DNA from 3 places in the Parageobacillus galactosidasius genome. Region 2 is predicted to be linked to each of the others. Evidence: predicted binding sites of a transcription regulator. Region 2 holds the regulator's gene; each other region holds the start of a gene.
The links. Region 2 encodes Rex, which represses fermentation and respiration genes when NADH is low (regulators of the CRP and FNR family bind a similar motif). Its sites were predicted from a motif close to TTGTGAAATATTTCACAA; they were not measured.

Region 1 (6,491 bases), on a different contig from region 2:
GGCAATACGCAAAGTTCCCATTGTAGCCCGTCGATATCTTTCGCTTACTAAAATAATTTGATTGATGTGCTGCCGGCTTAATCCCAAATATTTGAGTGTTTCCAATCCTCTCAAAGAATCGACAAAATGATTGGACAGCATTTGATAGGACTCATATTGGCGATCAGCCTTTATTTTTGCCGCCAATCCAAGCAAAATCATAAAGGCAATAAGTATCGGAACGGCTAGGGCTAAAATGACAGCAGAGCGGATATTGACAAAAAAGATAAAGATGCAGATCATGGCAGGGATAATTGCCGAATTCATCAATTTCGGAAGAATAAGCTCCAAATATCGTCGGAATTTCATAATCCCTTCCATAACCAAGGTGACTGTCTGTCCGGAGCCTTCTTCTTTTACAAAACGAGGGCCAAGTTGAAACAGTTTTTGCAACAATGATTCCCGGAACTCTTTACTCGTTCTGGCAGCAAAATGGTAGGCTATATTTCTTTTCCAAACGGTAAGCAGTTGGCGAACAACTAACGCAAGAAAGAAAATAATCAACTTTATAAAGACATTGGCAAACGAATCTCCCCCGAAAAGGGAGGAGATTGCGTCTGCCAAAAAATAAGCCTGAATAATAATGATAGCACCTTGAATAGTCGTTAATATCGCCAGCCCAGCTAAAACCGGCTTAATTCCTTTGTAAGAAAACAACGCCTTATCCATCAGTACGTTAAATGCTCCTTGTCAGATACTCGTTTGCGGAATACGTAATAGCTATAAATAGTATACCCTAAAACAAACGGTAAAATCGTTACGGCTACAATTGTCATTATTTTTAGGGAATATGCCCCGCTGGATGCGTTGTAGACCGTTAAATTAAAGGCTTTGTTCAAGGAGCTGACCATTACTCTTGGGAACAGTCCAACGAAAATCGATGATACCGTTAACACGATTCCAAGCCCTGTCATGGCGAACGCCATTCCTTCACGTTTATTGGAAATGAAAAAGTATGATAAACCAACAGCCAGAACAATTAATACGGCAATAATAAGCTCAAGGATAGGGCGCACCTCGAAAATATCTGTCATAGACCAAGAAAGCCCTACAAAGACGACAAGTGATGCAAATACGGCCAACACCAATTTTTTAGCCAATGCAGCCGACCGCTGTCTGATCTCTCCTTCTGTTTTTAAAGATAGAAAAGTCAAACCATGCAATAAGCACAATAATGTAATCGTTAAGCCGCCCCAAATGGAATAGATATTAATAACATCCGAGAACCCGGCTTCCATATTCATATCTTTATGGATCGGCACACCCTTAAGCATGCTTGTAAACAGAACACCTAGAAGGAACGGCGGCAGCATGCTTCCGAAAAAGATCACCCAGTCCCAAACATTCGTCCAGCGCGCATCTTCAACTTTGCGGCGATATTCAAAAGCAACGCCGCGTCCAATTAGGCTCAGCAAGACTGCCAGCATCAGTAAGTAATAGCCGCTGAACATCGTTGCATACCAGTGCGGAAATGCGGCAAAAATGGCGCCCGCTCCAGTGATTAGCCATACTTCATTCGCGTCCCAGAAAGGACCGATTGTATTCACCATTACGGTCCTCTCTTTTTGATCACGGGCAAGGAAGCGAGTCGACATTCCTACGCCAAAATCAAAACCTTCAAGAAAGAAAAAGCCGATAAAGAGTACAGAGATTAAGACAAACCAAATTTCACTCAATTCCATCTTAAACACCTGCCTTACTGAATGGATCTATGGATACCGTTGAATTTGCATCTTGATGTTCTATCGGTCCTCGTTTAATTTCGCGAACCATCAAATAAACCATCACGCCTGCAAGAATCGTGAATATCAGTGTGTACATAATGATGGAAAATAAAACGGTCCCTGCAGAAACATTTGGTGATACAGCGTCAGCTGTCGTCATCAATCCAAATACCGTCCATGGCTGACGACCCACTTCGGTCATGATCCATCCGAAAGTGTTTGCCAAAAACGGAAATGAAATAGCAGGAACTAGGATTTTCAAGAACATACTGCTTTGCTCAATTCGTCCCTTTTTCCACAGATACAGACCAATCATCGATAACAATATCATCGCTGTACCAAGGCCAACCATTAAACGGAAGCTCCAATACGTCGTCTTGACTGGAGGAATATAATTTGTACCTTCACCAACGATTGGATCGTATTTTTCCGCATATTCAGCTTGGAGAGTTTTCATTCCTTTTAAGCTGCCTTCAAATTTAGAATAAGATAAATAGCTTAATGCATAAGGAATGTTTAGTTCAAACTTATTTTCTTGTTTTTCTGTATCAATCAAGGCAAATACTGACCATGGCGCAGGATCAGGCGTATCTTCCCAAATCCCCTCTGCAGCTGCCATCTTCATTGGCTGTGTTTTTACAAGATATTGCGCTTGGGCATGTCCGGTGAAAGCAGTCCCCAAACTGCCGATGAAACCAATGATTAAGGCGATATTCATGGATTTTTTGTAAAAATCAACATGTTTCTTTTTTAATAGATTATAGGCACTTACACCAGCAATGAAGAATGCTCCAGTACACAATGCACCTGTGATGACATGAGGAAACTCCACCCATAATTGTCCATTCGTTATAAGCGCAAGAAAATCAACCATTTCCGCCCTGCCATTTCTAATTTCATAACCAACAGGCACTTGCATGAAGGAGTTTGCCGTTAAAATCCAAAAACCGGAAAGCATAGACCCAATAGATACAAGCCAAATGCTTGCCAAGTGCACTTTTTTAGGCAAACGATCCCATCCAAAAATCCAAAGGCCAATAAAGGTAGATTCCATAAAGAAGGCAAGCAATGCTTCAATGGCTAGGGGGGCCCCGAAGACGTCACCGACAAATCTAGAATAATCCGACCAGTTCATCCCAAATTGGAATTCCTGAATAATTCCTGTTACAACCCCTACGGCAAAATTAATCAGGAACAAATGTCCCCAAAATTTCGCCATTTTTTTATAAATCTCATTTTTCTTCACTACGTATAATGTTTGCATCAAAGCGATAATAAATGCTAGACCAATGGTAAGCGGCACGAAGAAAAAGTGGTAGATTGTAGTCAAAGCAAATTGTATCCTTGCCAACATTACTGGATCCATCGTAGTTCCTCCTTTAAGTTAAGTATTTCCTCGGAATTGGCCTGAGGCGATGTTATGTTCATAATTTCACATAACTAACTATATGTTCAAAACTTCACATAACTAGCACTTACCCCATCGCATTCCTCCCTTAAGAATTCATTAGAGCATGATCTGAGGTGATATCATGTTCATAAATTCACAAAATTAAACATTATTAACATGAGTAACATAAAAACTGTACAAAAAACTGGCTACTTTCCGAAGTGACAAAAACAAATCTATTGAACGAGAAACTTACCAATACTATAACAAAAAAACGATCATAAATTCTTTGACAGTTTGACAAATGTGTTACAAAATTACGACGAAATTCGTAAAAGATCTTATACATATATTAAAAATCGCTATAAAAAGCAGAAGTTGGCATCATTGATGGAACAGTTATCCATAAATAGATGATTGACAGGGGGCAAGTACATAATCACATTTGAAAGCGAAACATATAGTACTGGTACCAAAAGAAAAAAGAAGGAAATATCCTTTTAAAATCTTCCCGATCTAAAAATCGAATATAAAAGCCAGCAAAACATTAAGGTAGCGACGCAAAAGCCAATCTCGATCGCCGGAATTTTCCACAATAATGTCGATTGTCTTCCCATCGACGAGCCGATAATAATGCCAACCATAATGATGCTGAAGGAAAGCAAAACAATGCTAAACGATAAACGATTACTGATTTGGTCTAATTTTCTCAATAGAAAATCCAGGTCAGGGATGCCGATCTCCAGGCGTACTTTCCCTTGATTCATCAGTCTCGTTAATTCTTTTATATTTTTCGGCAAATCCACAAGCAGTTCCCCATAATCGGAAAAGCGTTTCCATGCCATTTCTGCTACGTTTTTCGGCCGCATCCGCTCCTTTAGCAGCTGGCGGCCAAACGGTTCGGCAAAGTCGATAATACTAAAGTCGGGATCCAATTTTTCCACGATCCCTTCCACCGTCAATAGCGCCTTCCCTAACAACGTTAAATCGCTTGGGATGCGGATCGAGTGGCGAAATGCAACATGAAGCAAATCCTGAACCGCCTCGCCGAGACTGACTTTGCTCAACGGAATATGATAATATTTTTCTCTCAATTGCTCGATATCTTCACGCAGCTGGCTTACATTTACCTCATCCGGCACCAAGCCCATATCTCCGATCGTTTTCATGACTCCATCGGTGCTTTGGCGCATCAAAGCGATAATTAAGGAAGATAAATGATATTTCATTTCTGGAGTGATTCTCCCTACCATGCCGAAATCAATGAACGCAATCACGTCTCCCGACAAAGCTAACACATTTCCCGGATGGGGATCTCCATGAAAAAAGCCTTCCATAAAAATTTGCTGGAACATTCCCTTCGCCAGCCGCTCCGCTAGAATTTTTAAGTTATAGCCGTGTTGTTTCAGCCGCTCAAGTTCCCCGAGTTTGATACCTTCTACATATTCCATCGTCAGTACTTTTTTTGTTGAATAGTCCCAAAACACTTTTGGCACATAAATAGTTGGATCGCTTTGAAACTGTTTGGAAAATTTCTCGGCATTGCGCGCCTCTATGGTGTAATCGAGCTCTAGACGAAGCGATTTCGATAGCTCGTCCAATATATCACGTATCTGATATTGCTCCGCCCACTCCAAGCGGCGTTCCGCAAGAGCGGTCAAATCTTGAAGAATTTCCAAATCTGTTTCTATGACCGATGCGATATGCGGCCGCTGAATTTTCACCGCTACCCTTTCACCGGAATGAAGGACCGCTCGATGAACTTGCCCGATCGAGGCAGCGGCAAGCGGAACTTCCTCAAAAGAACGAAAAATATGGTCCAGCTCTTCCCCCAACTCCTCCTCGATAATGCGGCGAACATCGGCAAACGAAAAAGGCGGGACTTGATCTTGCAATTTTTCCAGTTCACGAATAATGTGTTCTGGAATTAAATCGGGGCGCGTGCTAGCCAGCTGACCTAATTTCACGAAGGTCGGGCCTAGTTCCTCGAGCACAAGGCGGATGCGCTCGCCAATCGTTTTTTCATCCTTCTTTTTGCCTACACGCAGCCGTTGCGGAAGGGAAAGAAACTGGGAAAAGCCGATTTCCTCAACCACCATTTCAAAGCCATGGCGGAGCAATGCAACAGCGATATCGCGATAACGGCTTATATGGCGCATTCTTTTTCCAATCAATCCGTCCAGCCCCCTTAATGGACATGGGCCCCCGTGGGACCCCTGTTCGATTACTAATCTTCTTTTTCTTCTAATTTTTCTTCTAAGCGGCGGATTCGTTGTTCTAATTGTTGCAGTTCGTCTTTCGTCACCAAATCGAATTTATCGATCACTTGTTTGATCTGTTCGCGCACGATGCGCTGCAATTCTGCTTTTCTTTCGTCTGTTTGCTGCTTCCACTGTTCAATAATATCCTTCGATTCTTCAAGCGACAATTCTCCTTTTTTCACCAACTCATCAATTAATTTTTCCACTTGCTCCTTGCTCGCTAACGCCAATCCGAGTCCAAACGCCAGTCCTTTTTTAAGAATGCTCATAAGCTTGCAGCCTCCTTTAAGTTTTTACATCATGATATCACTTTCACAACGTTGTGTCGAGCGCTCCTATTCTCCGTGAAAGCGCCCCTCCCATTGACCAATAAAACATTTCCCCGCTTTTTATAGATTTCCTCCCAAGATGTCTTTTTTGTTAATTTTCCTTTTAGACTGTCTTTTTATGAATCAATATTTGTCTTCTGTTTCAATAAGAAAAACGCACCTATTTATATAAAAAAGCACCGACTTTTTTGCAAAGTCAGTGCCTTCATCAACAAATTCATCATCTCCAAGCTTTCCACTCACCACTGTCCGGGTCGATAGAAACAAGGCGAAGCCAGCCGTTTTTCACTTTTCTGCGGAAATAAGGATCGTCTTCGAACAAACGCTCGATATTTTGCTGTGGTGCTTCGATAATGACGAGCAACCGAAGCGGAGAATGGAATATTTCTTCGTCAGACGCCATGACCGACTGCCACGGAAGCCCGGCGAGCAAATCGCTTGCGTTTCCTTGCATGACGCCGATCCCAGCCGTGACCGTTTGCATCGTTTTGTTTCCGCTTCCGTAATAATGCGGGGCGACAGTCGATGCGTAATATTGCAAATTAATCCATTGCGCCACTGTCACCGGCCCGGTGATGATGTTGGCGAGCGCCTCGCCGGATGGATCTTTGCGCCAGTCATAGCTATGGAGAAATACTCTCCCTTCTAAATTACAATGCTTTGTTAACTCGCGGCGGCCAATGATCAACGCCGCGTTGCCGGCAAGCCCCCATTCCGGACGGATTTCGCTCCAGTCTTCCGCACGGCG
Region 2 (6,491 bases):
TGATTAAGATATATGGATTTTCAAGCACTGCTTCCATTTTTTCTGTATCTGTGATCATGTATGGAGATACATAACCACGGTCAAATTGCATACCTTCCACAACATCTAATTCTGTTGTGAAGCCTTTTGATTCTTCTAATGTGATAACACCGTCGTTACCAACACGTTCCATTGCTTCTGCGATTAATTGGCCAACTTCTTCGTCAGCTGCAGAGATAGCCGCAACTTGAGCAATCGATTCTTTTCCTTTGATTGGTTTGGAGATTGCTTTTAATTCTTCTACTGCCACAGCAACCGCTTTTTCAATACCTTTACGGATGCCCATTGGGTTTGCGCCAGCTGTAACGTTTTTCAATCCTTCGCGGATCATTGCTTGCGCTAAAACTGTTGCCGTTGTTGTACCGTCCCCAGCAACATCGTTTGTTTTGCTTGCAACTTCAGCGACAAGCTTCGCACCCATGTTTTCAAATGGATCTTCTAATTCGATTTCTTTCGCGATTGTTACACCGTCGTTTGTAATTAATGGAGAACCGAATTTTTTCTCTAATACGACGTTACGGCCTTTTGGACCTAACGTTACTTTTACCGCATCAGCTAATTTGTCCACACCACGTAACATCGCACGACGAGCTTCTTCGCTGAATTTAATTTCTTTTGCCATACCCCGTTACCTCCTTATGAAATAGAATCGTTAAGTATTTTGTTAAATATTATTTTTGCATATCTATGTTATCAATGCTATATTAACCAATAACAGCTAAAATATCGCTTTCACGTAAAATTAAGTATTCTTTGCCATCATATTTTACTTCTGTACCAGCATATTTCGAGAAGATAATACGATCGCCAACTTCTACTTCTGGAGCTACACGTTCACCGCTGTCAAGCACGCGACCTTTACCAACAGCAACAACTCTGCCTTCTTGTGGCTTTTCTTTCGCAGTGTCTGGCAATACGATGCCGCTTGCAGTTTTTTCTTCTGTTTCAATCACTTCAATGACAACGCGATCACCTAATGGCTTTAACACGGAAAACAACCTCCTTGATAATAATTTTCGCCGTTCTTATTAGCACTCGTCTTAACTGAGTGCTAACACACTTATAATATTAATGAACTTCTCTTTTTTTTGCAAGTGGGAAACACCAAAAAATAATATGTTTTTTCTCGTTTCCTGCCCTTTTTAATTATTTCACATTTCCACAAACCTAAACAACAATCCATTCTTTTTTTGTCATTTTTTATAGAAGATGTGCTACAATACGGGAAGTATCACTATATTATTTTATCGGCAAAGGGGTAAGTTTCATTGAAACGACGCTACTGGTATGTCATTATTACGTATGTCATCATGCAGCTATCAGGTATTGCAGGGGTCCCATTGTTGCATTTTCTCGGTGTTGGAAAACACGCAAAAAATGACTTTGTGGCAACAGAGATCGCCTCTGGCTATTGGGCGGTTATCAGCTTTTCCATCGCCTTTCTCATCATTCTCTTTTTCTTGCGTGAAGATATAAAACAGCGGCACACCCGTTATAGCGTTCCGTTATCTGCGGCATGGATGTGGGCCATTGGCGGCGTCTTTTTAGCCTTGTTTGCCCAAAGCATTGCCGCCAATATTGAATGGCGCTTGCTCGGCATCGAGCCCGGTTCAGAAAATACAAAACGAATTGTCGAGATTATTCGAGTCACCCCATTATTGATGGTCGTTACTTCTATCATCGGACCGATTTTAGAAGAAATTATTTTTCGCAAAATTATTTTCGGAACACTATATCAAAAATATAATTTCTTCATTTCCGCACTAGTTAGTTCTCTTTTATTTGCGGTTGTCCATATGGAGTTCGAACACCTGCTGCTGTATGCGACAATGGGATTTACCTTCGCGTTTCTTTACGCGAAAACAAAGCGTATTTTCGTTCCGATTTTTGCCCACGTCACTATGAATACGTTCGTCGTATTAATACAAACGATATTTGCGGATGAGATAGAAAAAATGATGCGTCAAACAGAACAGATACAACTCATTATTGGAGGCTTTTAGTACGATGAAAAGGTCACCATTACAATTCGCTTTTTTCTATTTTCTTATGGGCATCTTATTCACTTACTTGTCGATTCAAAGTGCGGATGAAACCATTTGGAATTTTTTCACGATCGTTCTTGCGATAATAGCTACGCTTGATTTTGGAACTGCGATACGTCTGTTAGTACTTTACTTTAAAAAATGAACCTCCCGCCGCATTCACGGGAGGTTTTCTTGTTCCGTCTGCGCCAATAGCGCTTTGCGATAAGCTATTTTCGAAATCCAAATGCTCACTTCATATAAAATCGAAAGCGGAATCATAACAATGACTTGTGACAGCACATCTGGCGGCGTAATGACCGCCGCTAAAATCAATAATGCTAAATAAGCATATTTGCGCACCTTGATTAATAACATCGGTGTAATCAAGCCAAGCCTTGTTAAAAACATCACAACTACCGGCAGCTGAAATACAATTCCAAATGGCAAGATCAGATGAAGCAAAAATTCAAAGTATTCATTAATCCCTATCACCTGATGAATGCCGAGACGGGACGCTAAATTTTGCATAAAACGAACGACGAAAGGAAATAAGATGAAATACGCAAAACTAATGCCAGCTAAAAAGAGAAAGATCGAAATCGGAATGTAGCTTAACGTGACTCTTCGTTCCTTTTCATACAGCCCAGGACTGACAAACGCCCAAATTTGATAAAGCAGAACTGGCGCGGTAAGAACAAACGCAAGAACAAACGCAAATTGAACATAAATTTTTATTGGATCTGTTAAACGAAAGGCGTTCATCGTTAATTCCTTCGCTTCGTCCGTTCGCTGCAAATATAAAATGACGGGCTCCACGAAAAAGAAACTAGCAATAAGGGCAATGACAAAAAACACAAGAACAATAATAAGTCGCTTTCGTAATTCTCCCAGGTGTTCGTACACCGACATTTCTTTATCGTCCATACTTCAATCATCCTAACAAATCATAATTGGTCTGGTTTTTTTTCATCCTCGTCTGTTAATCCTTTAGTGGCATCCTTAAATTCCCGCAGCGATTGACCGAGCGATTTGCCCAGCTCCGGAAGTTTTTTCGTTCCAAACAATAATAAAATAACAAGCACAATTAACAAATATTTCACTTTTCATTCTCTCCTTTATCGGCCGGATAATTTTTTAAGAAATAGACTAATGATTGCAATTCAACCGCTAAATCAATATGATGGACACGAATATGTTTCGGTACGTTCAATCGAGCGGGTGTAAAGTTTAAAATTCCTTTAATCCCTTTTTGAACGAGACGGTCCGTAATCCATTGAGCGGCAGGAGCCGGTACGGTCAAAATCGCAACAGGAATTCCTTCGTGAAGGCGATTTTCCAATTCATCCAAATGATATACTGGCACACCGCCAACTTCTTTTCCTACTTTCTTTTGATCGACATCAAATGCCATCACAATTTTTGTATTATTATTTTTTGTAAAATTATAATTTAAAAACGCTGTCCCTAAGTTCCCGACTCCAAATAACGCCACTTCGGTAATTTCATCTTGATCAAGCGTCTTGCGAAAAAAAGATAATAAATAATTGACATTATATCCGTATCCTTTTTTGCCAAGCGCACCGAAATAGGAAAAATCACGGCGAATGGTCGCGGGATCAACTTTTACTGCCTCACTTAATTCCGCAGAAGAAACTCGTTGTTTTCCTGAAGCATGTAAATTTTTCAAAAAGCGGTAATATAGTGGCAAACGTTTTGCAGTTGCTTGCGGAATTTTTGGTTGTTCATTGTTCATTCGCAAATCCCCCAACACTACTGTTTTCTCGTTGATAATGGCCTGATTTCCCACCTGATTTTTCCACTAAATAGGTTGGGCCAATCACCATCCCTTTGTCTAGCGCCTTACACATATCATACACGGTCAGTGCACAAACAGAAGCAGCCGTCAGCGCTTCCATCTCCACACCTGTACTTCCTTTTGTTTTTACCGTTACGGTGATCAGTAATTGGTAAAGCGCTTTTTCTTCCTCGACATGCCATGCAAATTGGATGTCGACACCTTTTAACATAAGAGGGTGGCACATTGGAATTAAATCAGACGTTTTTTTTGCGGCCATAATGCCGGCTACTTGCGCAACAGCAAGCACATCCCCTTTTTCAATCATGCGATTTGTCATTTTCTCGTAAATTTCTTTATTTACGGTCACGCTCGTTTGTGCTACCGCTACTCGAATGGTATCCTCTTTTTCCGTAATATCGACCATTTTTGCACGGCCTTGTTCATTAAAATGCGTAAATGATGACACACATATCTCCCCCATTTATAAACTATACACTATTTTTAGACATCTGTCTTTTATCGTTTTGTTTTATTGCGATAAGAAAACAAATTACGCTACACTATTATTGTTAAACGAGAGGTGAACAACAATGATTATTTTACAAGTCAATCAACTAACAAAATATTTCGGTGCTGACCTTATTTTATCGAATATAAAATTAGAAATACAATCCAAAGATAGAATTGCGCTCGTCGGAAGAAACGGAGCAGGAAAATCGACACTATTAAAAATTATTGCTGGTGAGATGTCTTACGATAGTGGAGAAATCATCAAACCAAAAGAAGTATCGATCGGATATCTTGCTCAAGATAGCGGTCTACACTCCTCTTTATCCATTTGGGAAGAAATGATGACAGTATTTGCTCCTCTAAAAACAATAGAAAAACAACTTCGCCAGATGGAGCTGCAAATGGGAGACCCTGATCTAATCGCCGATTCTTCCCGCTATGAAAAATTATTAAAAGATTATGATGCATTGCAAGAACGCTATAAAGAACAAGGCGGTTATCAATACGAAGCGGATATTCGTTCGATTTTACACGGCTTACAATTTGCGAAATATGACTATATGACGACTCCCGTTCAATCGTTAAGCGGCGGACAACGAACTCGTCTGGCGCTTGGAAAACTGCTTTTAATGAAGCCTGATTTGCTTATTTTGGACGAACCGACAAACCATTTAGACCTTGAAACATTAACATGGCTCGAACAATACTTGCAAACATATCCTGGCGCTATTCTTATCGTATCCCACGACCGCTACTTTCTCGATAAAGTTGTCACCCAAGTATATGAGCTGTCACGGACAACATTGAAACGATACACAGGAAATTACAGCCGTTACTTAGAACAAAAAGCAGCCGAATATGAACGAGAACGAAAACTGTATGAAAAACAACAAGAAGAAATCGCAAAACTCCAAGACTTTATTCAACGCAATATTGCCCGTGCCTCCACAACAAGACGTGCGCAAAGCCGGAGAAAACAGTTAGAAAAAATGGAGAGAATGGAAAAACCAGCAGGAGACGAAAAAGTTGCTTCCTTTTCTTTTGACATCGAACGGCAAAGCGGAAATGACGTATTAATCGCTGAAGATGTCGCAGTCGGATATGATGAGAACAAGCCGCTCATTCGCAACATTCGTTTCCGCATCACGCGCGGTGAAAGCATCGCCTTGGTCGGACCGAACGGAATCGGAAAGTCAACGTTGTTAAAAGCGATTGTAAACAAACTTCCGCTGCAATCAGGACATTTCCGTTACGGTTCGAACGTGCAAATCGGCTATTACGACCAAAACCAGGCTGATTTGTCCTCGAATAAGCGCGTGCTCGATGAACTTTGGGATGAATACCCTGACAAAACGGAAAAAGAAATCCGCACCGTGCTCGGAAGCTTCTTATTCTCTGGAGACGATGTATTAAAACCTGTATCGGCCTTAAGCGGCGGTGAAAAAGCGAGACTGGCGCTTGCCAAACTAATGATGCAAAAAGCCAATTTCCTTATTTTAGACGAACCGACAAACCATCTTGATTTAGACAGTAAAGAAGTGCTCGAAAACGCCTTAATCGAATATCCCGGAACTATTTTATTCGTTTCTCACGACCGCTATTTTATTAATCGAATTGCCACGAAAGTATATGAGCTTTCTAGTGACGGAATTACCGAGTATTTAGGCGATTATGACTACTATGTCGCAAAAAAGGCGGAAATGCTGGAGCTAGAACGTCTCGCTTCCGAGAAACAAACAGGCCGTTCTCATGAAGAGGCATCATCGAAACTTAGCTACGAACAGGAAAAAGAGGCGAAAAAACTAGAACGACAGCGCAAGCGGCGCATTGAAGAAATTGAAACAGAAATTAGCGAATTAGAACAGCAAATCGCATACATCGACGAACAATTATGCGATCCAGAAATTTATCAAGACCATGAGAAAGTACAAAAATTAACAAAAGAGAGTGACGAAATGAAGGGAAAATTAGAAAAATTACTAGAAGAATGGGAAACACTTCATACATTACAATAATAATTGCGAAAAAACATCCACGGTTGTGCATACCCGTGGATGTTTTTTAGTTAGTCACATACCCACAAACTTATCCCCAATTTTTTTCCCACAATTTAAGTT
Region 3 (6,491 bases), on a different contig from region 2:
TCTTCTTTCGCTTTCGCGATGACTTCTGGATCGTGCGGATCTAAGAAAATTTCAAGTTGAGAATGGTATAACGATTTTTCATCTTCCACGCTTGCCGCTTCTTTCACTTTGTCCGCATCGTAAAGCATCACGCCGATATAACGGATGCGGCCGACGCACGTTTCCGCGCAAATCGTTGGCATGCCCGCTTCAATTCGCGGAAAGCAAAGCGTACATTTTTCCGCTTTATTTGTTTGCCAGTTAAAATATACTTTTTTATACGGGCAGCTTGTCACGCAATGGCGCCATGCGCGGCATGCGTTTTGGTCAACGAGGACGATGCCGTCTTCATCGCGTTTGTACATCGCTCCCGACGGGCAGCTTGAAACGCAAGGCGGATTGATGCAATGCTCGCAAATACGCGGCAAATACATCATAAACACATTTTCAAATTCCGCTTGGATCGCTTGTTCCATTTTGACAACGTTCGGATCTTTTAGTCCGGTAATGTGAGCACCGGCAAGATCGTCTTCCCAGTTTGGCCCCCAAGATAGTTCCATGAACTCGCCGGTGATCGCCGATTTCGGGCGAGCAACCGGCTGATGGCGTTTTTCGGGGCTAGTGGTCAATGTTTCGTAATCATAATTCCATGGTTCATAATAGTCATCAATCGTTGGTTGATACGGATTATAAAACAAGTTGAGAAGGCGCGTTGTTTTTGAGCCGGATTTCAGCTGGAGCTCCCCGTTTTTGAGCTCCCAGCCGCCTTTATATTTGTCTTGATCTTCCCACTGTTTCGGATAACCGATCCCTGGTTTTGTTTCGACGTTGTTGAAATACATATATTCTGCACCGGGACGATTTGTCCACGTATTTTTGCAAGTGACGCTGCACGTATGGCAGCCGATGCATTTATCTAAATTCATGACCATGCCGACTTGCGCTTTAATCTTCAAGCCAATCGACCTCCTCTAATTTGCGAATAATGACATACAAGTCGCGTTGGTTTCCAGTTGGACCGTAATAGTTAAATCCGTAGCTTAATTGCGCATACCCGCCAATCATATGGGTCGGTTTCATATGAATGCGTGTCGGGCTGTTGTGCGTGCCTCCGCGGTTGTTTGTCAGTTTCGTACCAGGAACGTTAATGTGTCGGTCCTGGGCGTGGTGCATAAATGCCATACCGCGCGGCAAACGGTGAGAGACAACAGCGCGTGCGACAACGACGCCGTTGCGGTTGAAGCATTCAATCCAGTCGTTATCGCGAATGCCGGCTTCTTCGGCATCATCTTTGTTGATCCAGACGGTCGGACCGCCGCGGAACAGCGTAAGCATTGGCAGCGCATCAAAGTACATGCTGTGAATCGACCATTTGTTATGTGGTGTTAAATAATTCAGAACGATTTCTTTTCCTTTGACGTCCGGACGTTTTTTCGAAAATGGGCGATGCTGCAAGGTTGGTTTAAACGTTGCCATTGCTTCGCCAAATTCATGCATTAATTCGTGATCCAAGTAATACGACTGCCGTCCTGTCAATGTCCGCCAAGGAATGAGCCGTTCGACGTTCGTCGTAAACGGTGAATAACGTCTTCCGCCTTTTTCTGAGCCGCTAAACGCCGGTGAAGTGATGACTGTTTTTGGCTGTGCGGTAATTTGCTCGAACGTAAAGCATTCTTCTTCACGTTCTTTCGCTAAATCGACAAGCGACAAGTTCGTCTTTTTCTCGAGCGCTTCCCATGCTTTGACCGCAACTTTTCCGTTTGTTGTCGATGATAGCGCGAGGATCGCTTCCGCCGCATTTTTCGCATCGCTAATATCTGGGCAGCCGGCGGCAATCGACGAGCGTTTGATCGTGCCTAACGTCTTTTTCAATTTTTCGTACTCGTCTTTGGCCGACCAGGCAATGCCTTTTGTGCCCATTGGTTGTTTGGCCACGTTCGGTCCAAGGGAGATCATTTTATCGTAAATAAGTGTATAGTCGCGCTCGATGACATGAATGTTCGGCATCGTTTTTCCTGGGATTGGTTCGCACTCGCCTTTACTCCAGTCACGTACTTTGCCGAAAGGCTGTGACAATTCTTGCGCCGTGTCATGAAGAAGAGGAGTCGCCACCACTTCTTTGACCGGCTTCATGCCGATTTGTTTTGCGACATCGGAAACGGCTTTTGCTAATGACTTGAAAATATCCCAGTCTGAGCGTGCTTCCCATGGCGAGGAAATCGCTGGATTAAATGGATGAACAAACGGATGCATATCCGTGCTGCTTAAGTCGTGTTTTTCGTACCATGTTGCAGCAGGAAGAACGATATCGGAATATAGCGCCGTTCCCGCCATGCGGAAATCTAAGTTGATTAATAAATCGAGCTTTCCTTCCGGTGCTTGTTCGCGCCATGTGATTTCTTGCGGACGCAAACTGTCTTGATCATCGTTCATCAATCCGTGTGTGGTGCCGAGCAAATGTTTTAAGAAATACTCATGGCCTTTGCCCGAGCTAGAAATTAAGTTTGCGCGCCAAACGATTAAATTTCTTGGAAAGTTGGCTTCATGATCCGGATCTTCAATCGCAAATCGCAGTGTTTTTTCTTTTAATTGTCGAGCGACATATTGCGCGATTTGTTCCGGTGTCGAAGCGCCGGCGGCAACGGCTTCTTCATACAAGTCAATTCCGTTTTTGTTAAATGTCGGATAAGAAGGCAGCCAGCCAAGCCGTGCTGCAAGAACGTTATAATCAGCATAATGTGAATAACGTGCTTTTTTCACAAGCGGAGAAACAAGTTCATCGACTGGTATTTCTTCATAGCGCCATTGGTCAGTCGCAAAGTAGAAGAACGATGTACCATTTTGCAATTTTGGCGGCATCGTCCAATCGCGCGCTGTCATAATCGTTTGCCATCCTTCTGCCGGACGCAGTTTTTCTTGTCCGACGTAGTGCGCCCATCCGCCGCCGTTGACTCCTTGCGCGCCGACGAACAAGACAAGATTTAATACGGCGCGGTAAATCGCATCGGAGTGGAACCAATGGTTAATGCCAGCGCCGACAATAATCATTGAGCGGCCGTTGGTGTCAATCGCGTTTTGCGCGAACTCGCGCGCGATTTTAATCGCTAGCTCGCGTTTGACGCCGGTAATCGTTTCTTGCCATGCTGGCGTGAATGGAACAAGATCATTGTACGTACGGGCGACGTTTCCACCAATCCCGCGGTCGACGCCGTAATTGGCAAGGACAAGATCATAGACGGTCGTTACATACGTTTCGCCATTTTCGGTTTGTATTTTTTTTGCCGGGACGACGCGTTCAATCGTTTCCCTTCCTTCATTAGTAAAGTACGGAATATGAATCGTAACGAGCTCATCTTCGCTCCCTAAAAACGATAGACAAGGTTCAATCGGCTGTTCCGTTTCTTCATCCACCATATGTAAATTCCATTTTCCTTGATCGTCCCAGCGCGAACCGATTGTTCCATGCGGAATCGTAAATGTTTTTTTATTTTCATCGTAAACGACCGGCTTCCATTCGGCGTTGGTGACGTTGCGGCCGAGATCTTTTGCCTGCAGGAAGCGGTCGGCCACCCATTTGTTGCCATCTTTTTTCAAAGTGACAACGAACGGAAAATCGGTGTATGTTTTGGCATATTGCTGGAAGTAAGGAACTTGCCGATCGACGTAATATTCTTTTAAAATGACATGGCCCATGGCCATGGCGAGCGCGCCATCTGTTCCTGGTTTCACGCTGAGCCAATCATCGGCAAACTTTGTCGATTCGGCATAGTCTGGGCTGATTGACACGACTTTTGTACCGCGGTAGCGAACTTCCGCTAAAAAGTGGGCGTCTGGCGTCCGGGTGAGCGGTACATTGGACCCCCATGTAATAATGTAGCCGGAGTTATACCAGTCACTCGATTCCGGAACGTCGGTTTGGTCGCCCCAAATTTGCGGCGATGCAGGCGGCAGGTCCGCATACCAGTCGTAAAAGCTAAGCATCGGTCCGCCTATCAGCTGCATAAAGCGTGAACCGGCCGCATGGCTGACCATCGACATCGCTGGAATTGGCGAAAAACCAACATTGCGGTCCGGACCGTATTTGATGACAGTATATAATAGTGATGTAGCGACAAGCGTTAACGCTTCATCCCAGCTGACGCGGACAAATCCGCCCTTTCCGCGCGCTTGTTTATACCGTTTTGCTTTTTCCGGATTTTCGACGATGCTTTTCCAAGCGTCAAGCGGATTTTTATGTTCTTGTAGCGCTTCCCGCCACATATCCATCAACACGCCGCGCACGTATGGATATTTCACGCGGAGCGGGCTGTAAATGTACCAAGAAAAACTTGCGCCGCGAGGACAACCGCGTGGTTCAAAATCAGGCATATCCGGTCCGGTTGACGGATAATCAATTTGTTGTCCTTCCCATGTGACGATTCCGTCTTTTACGTAAATGTTCCAGCTGCATGAGCCAGTGCAGTTGACTCCATGGGTGGAACGGACGACTTTATCATGCTGCCAACGGCGGCGGTAAACATTTTCCCAATCGCGGTCGCCGTAGGTCACCTCACTATGGTCATTAGCATATCGTTCGATCGGTTTCATATATTTGAAACGATTCAATAACGGAGATCGCTTTCGTTTCATTTTGTTTCACTCCTTCATCAATTTGTGTAATTTTACTATAGCCATAATGAAAATAAAGGGATGTTAACTTTGTCACAGTTGGCTCGATTGTCACAAATCTGTCAAATGGTGAACGAAAACGAACAAACATTCTTTTTTTGTGTTATAATAGAGAAAAAGTTTTACATAATGAGGAGGTCGCATTGAGATATCATAGTCATATTGTTACGTCATTATGTTTTGGGGCAGCGGTCGCTGCGCATACATCACTTTCGTTTAGCGTAAGCTATACGGCGGGAATTGTCGTCGGCAGCTTACTTCCCGACATTGATGAACCGAAGTCGTACGTCGGACGGCGCTCAATGGGGGTATCCAATAAAGTAAAAGAAGCGTTTGGCCATCGCGGCATGACCCATTCGCTTGTTGTATGGGGAATCATCGCCCTTGTTATGATGTGGGAGTCGTCTTCGTTATTTGCCGTCGGCTTTGTGCTCGGCTATTTGTTTCATATTCTCGAAGACTTTTTCTCTGTCCAAGGTGTGCCGCTCTTTTGGCCGTTCACTTTAAAGCGATTTAAAATTCCCATCTATCGCACAGGCAATTTCATCGAAAAAGCGCTCTTTTACGCAGCGTTTGCCTTGCTTGTTTATATAGGGACGAAAGAAAATTTGTTTTATGAATGGTGGAAATCATTCGGATCGTTCATGTGATCGTTCATAAAAATTGTACATAAAAAAAAGGAAAAAACACGTCAGCAGCGAATTGATGAAATGGATACATTTTGCGCATTTGGGGGGAGAGGAGATGAAAGAAAAATATCCTGTATTAAAAGGGGCAGAACCGTTTTATTTTGAAGGGAACAATATAGGAATATTAGTTTCCCATGGTTTTACTGGTACAACGCAAAGCATGCGCCCGTTAGGCGAGGCGTACGCAAAGGCGGGGTATACCGTTTGCGGCCCGCGGTTGAAAGGGCACGGAACGCATTATGAGGACATGGAACAAACGACATATGAAGATTGGATTCGATCGGTCGAGAGCGGATATGAGTGGTTAAAAGAACGTTGCGACACCATTTTTGTGACAGGTTTGTCGATGGGCGGGACCTTGACCCTATATATGGCGGAAACATATCCGGAAATAAAAGGAATTGTCCCGATTAATGCGGCGATTGACATTCCAACGATGGCCAGCGCAACAAATTTAGAAGACTTGCCTAGGTATCTGGATGCGATCGGCTCAGATATCAAAAATCCAGACGTGAAAGAATTAGCATACGAGAAAACCCCTGTCGCCTCCATTCGACAAATTGTCATGCTCATGGAAAAGGTGAGGGCCGACCTTCATAAAATCACATGTCCTGCATTAATCTTCGTTTCCGAAGAAGATCATGTCGTTCCACCTTCCAACTCTCAGCATATTTATGAGAAAATTAGTTCCAGCGAAAAAGAGCTTGTTTCGTTGAAAAATAGCTATCACGTTGCAACGCTTGATTATGATCAACAAAAAATTGTCGACCTGTCATTACGTTTTTTTGAAATGTATTCCGAAAAATAAATTCTCAAGAATGAAAAGATTTGTTTCGGCGAGTGCCGGGCAAATCTTTTTTGTTAAAAAATGGCCGTCATCATTTTTGTTCTTTTATCTATAAATCTTTATCTATAAATCTATAGAGTTCAATTATAAATCCGTTTTACACTAGTGTTATATATTATGTTTGTCCACAAAGCGGGATTGTATGGCAAAACATTATGCTACGTAGATATTTTGAAAGAAGAAAAGTAAAGGAGTTTCGCACATGAATATAGAACGAATCGCCACATATATCAAAGAAAAACGTATCATGGAGGCATTGAATGAAATCAAGCCGGTGCTTGCGGAAACAGAAAAGCGCTTGCTTTTTT

Region 1: B9L23_RS10395 (cytochrome ubiquinol oxidase subunit I) is a predicted target of Rex. The motif match lies at 3,212-3,229, and genes of this name have one in related genera.
Region 3: B9L23_RS09825 (nitrate reductase subunit alpha) is a predicted target of Rex. The motif match lies at 4,669-4,686, and genes of this name have one in related genera.

The regions. Positions count from the first base shown of each region.
Region 1 covers NZ_NDYL01000002.1:214,683-221,173, reverse strand. Annotated here, with positions in the region: gene cydD (thiol reductant ABC exporter subunit CydD) at 1-708, opposite strand, end outside; gene cydB (cytochrome d ubiquinol oxidase subunit II) at 708-1,721, opposite strand; gene B9L23_RS10395 (cytochrome ubiquinol oxidase subunit I) at 1,723-3,129, opposite strand; gene B9L23_RS10390 (ABC1 kinase family protein) at 3,654-5,327, opposite strand; gene B9L23_RS10385 (phasin family protein) at 5,381-5,683, opposite strand; gene B9L23_RS10380 (DUF2309 domain-containing protein) at 5,964-6,491, opposite strand, start outside.
Region 2 covers NZ_NDYL01000001.1:272,598-279,088, reverse strand. Annotated here, with positions in the region: gene groL (chaperonin GroEL) at 1-661, opposite strand, end outside; gene groES (co-chaperone GroES) at 744-1,028, opposite strand; gene B9L23_RS01590 (CPBP family intramembrane glutamic endopeptidase) at 1,308-2,042, shown strand; gene B9L23_RS01585 (YdiK family protein) at 2,047-2,229, shown strand; gene tatC (twin-arginine translocase subunit TatC) at 2,244-2,990, opposite strand; gene B9L23_RS01575 (twin-arginine translocase TatA/TatE family subunit) at 3,011-3,166, opposite strand; gene B9L23_RS01570 (redox-sensing transcriptional repressor Rex) at 3,163-3,819, opposite strand; gene moaC (cyclic pyranopterin monophosphate synthase MoaC) at 3,809-4,330, opposite strand; gene B9L23_RS01560 (ABC-F family ATP-binding cassette domain-containing protein) at 4,455-6,389, shown strand.
Region 3 covers NZ_NDYL01000002.1:106,161-112,651, forward strand. Annotated here, with positions in the region: gene narH (nitrate reductase subunit beta) at 1-935, opposite strand, end outside; gene B9L23_RS09825 (nitrate reductase subunit alpha) at 925-4,608, opposite strand; gene B9L23_RS09830 (metal-dependent hydrolase) at 4,791-5,297, shown strand; gene B9L23_RS09835 (alpha/beta hydrolase) at 5,392-6,144, shown strand; gene B9L23_RS09840 (bacteriocin-processing peptidase family protein) at 6,386-6,491, shown strand, end outside.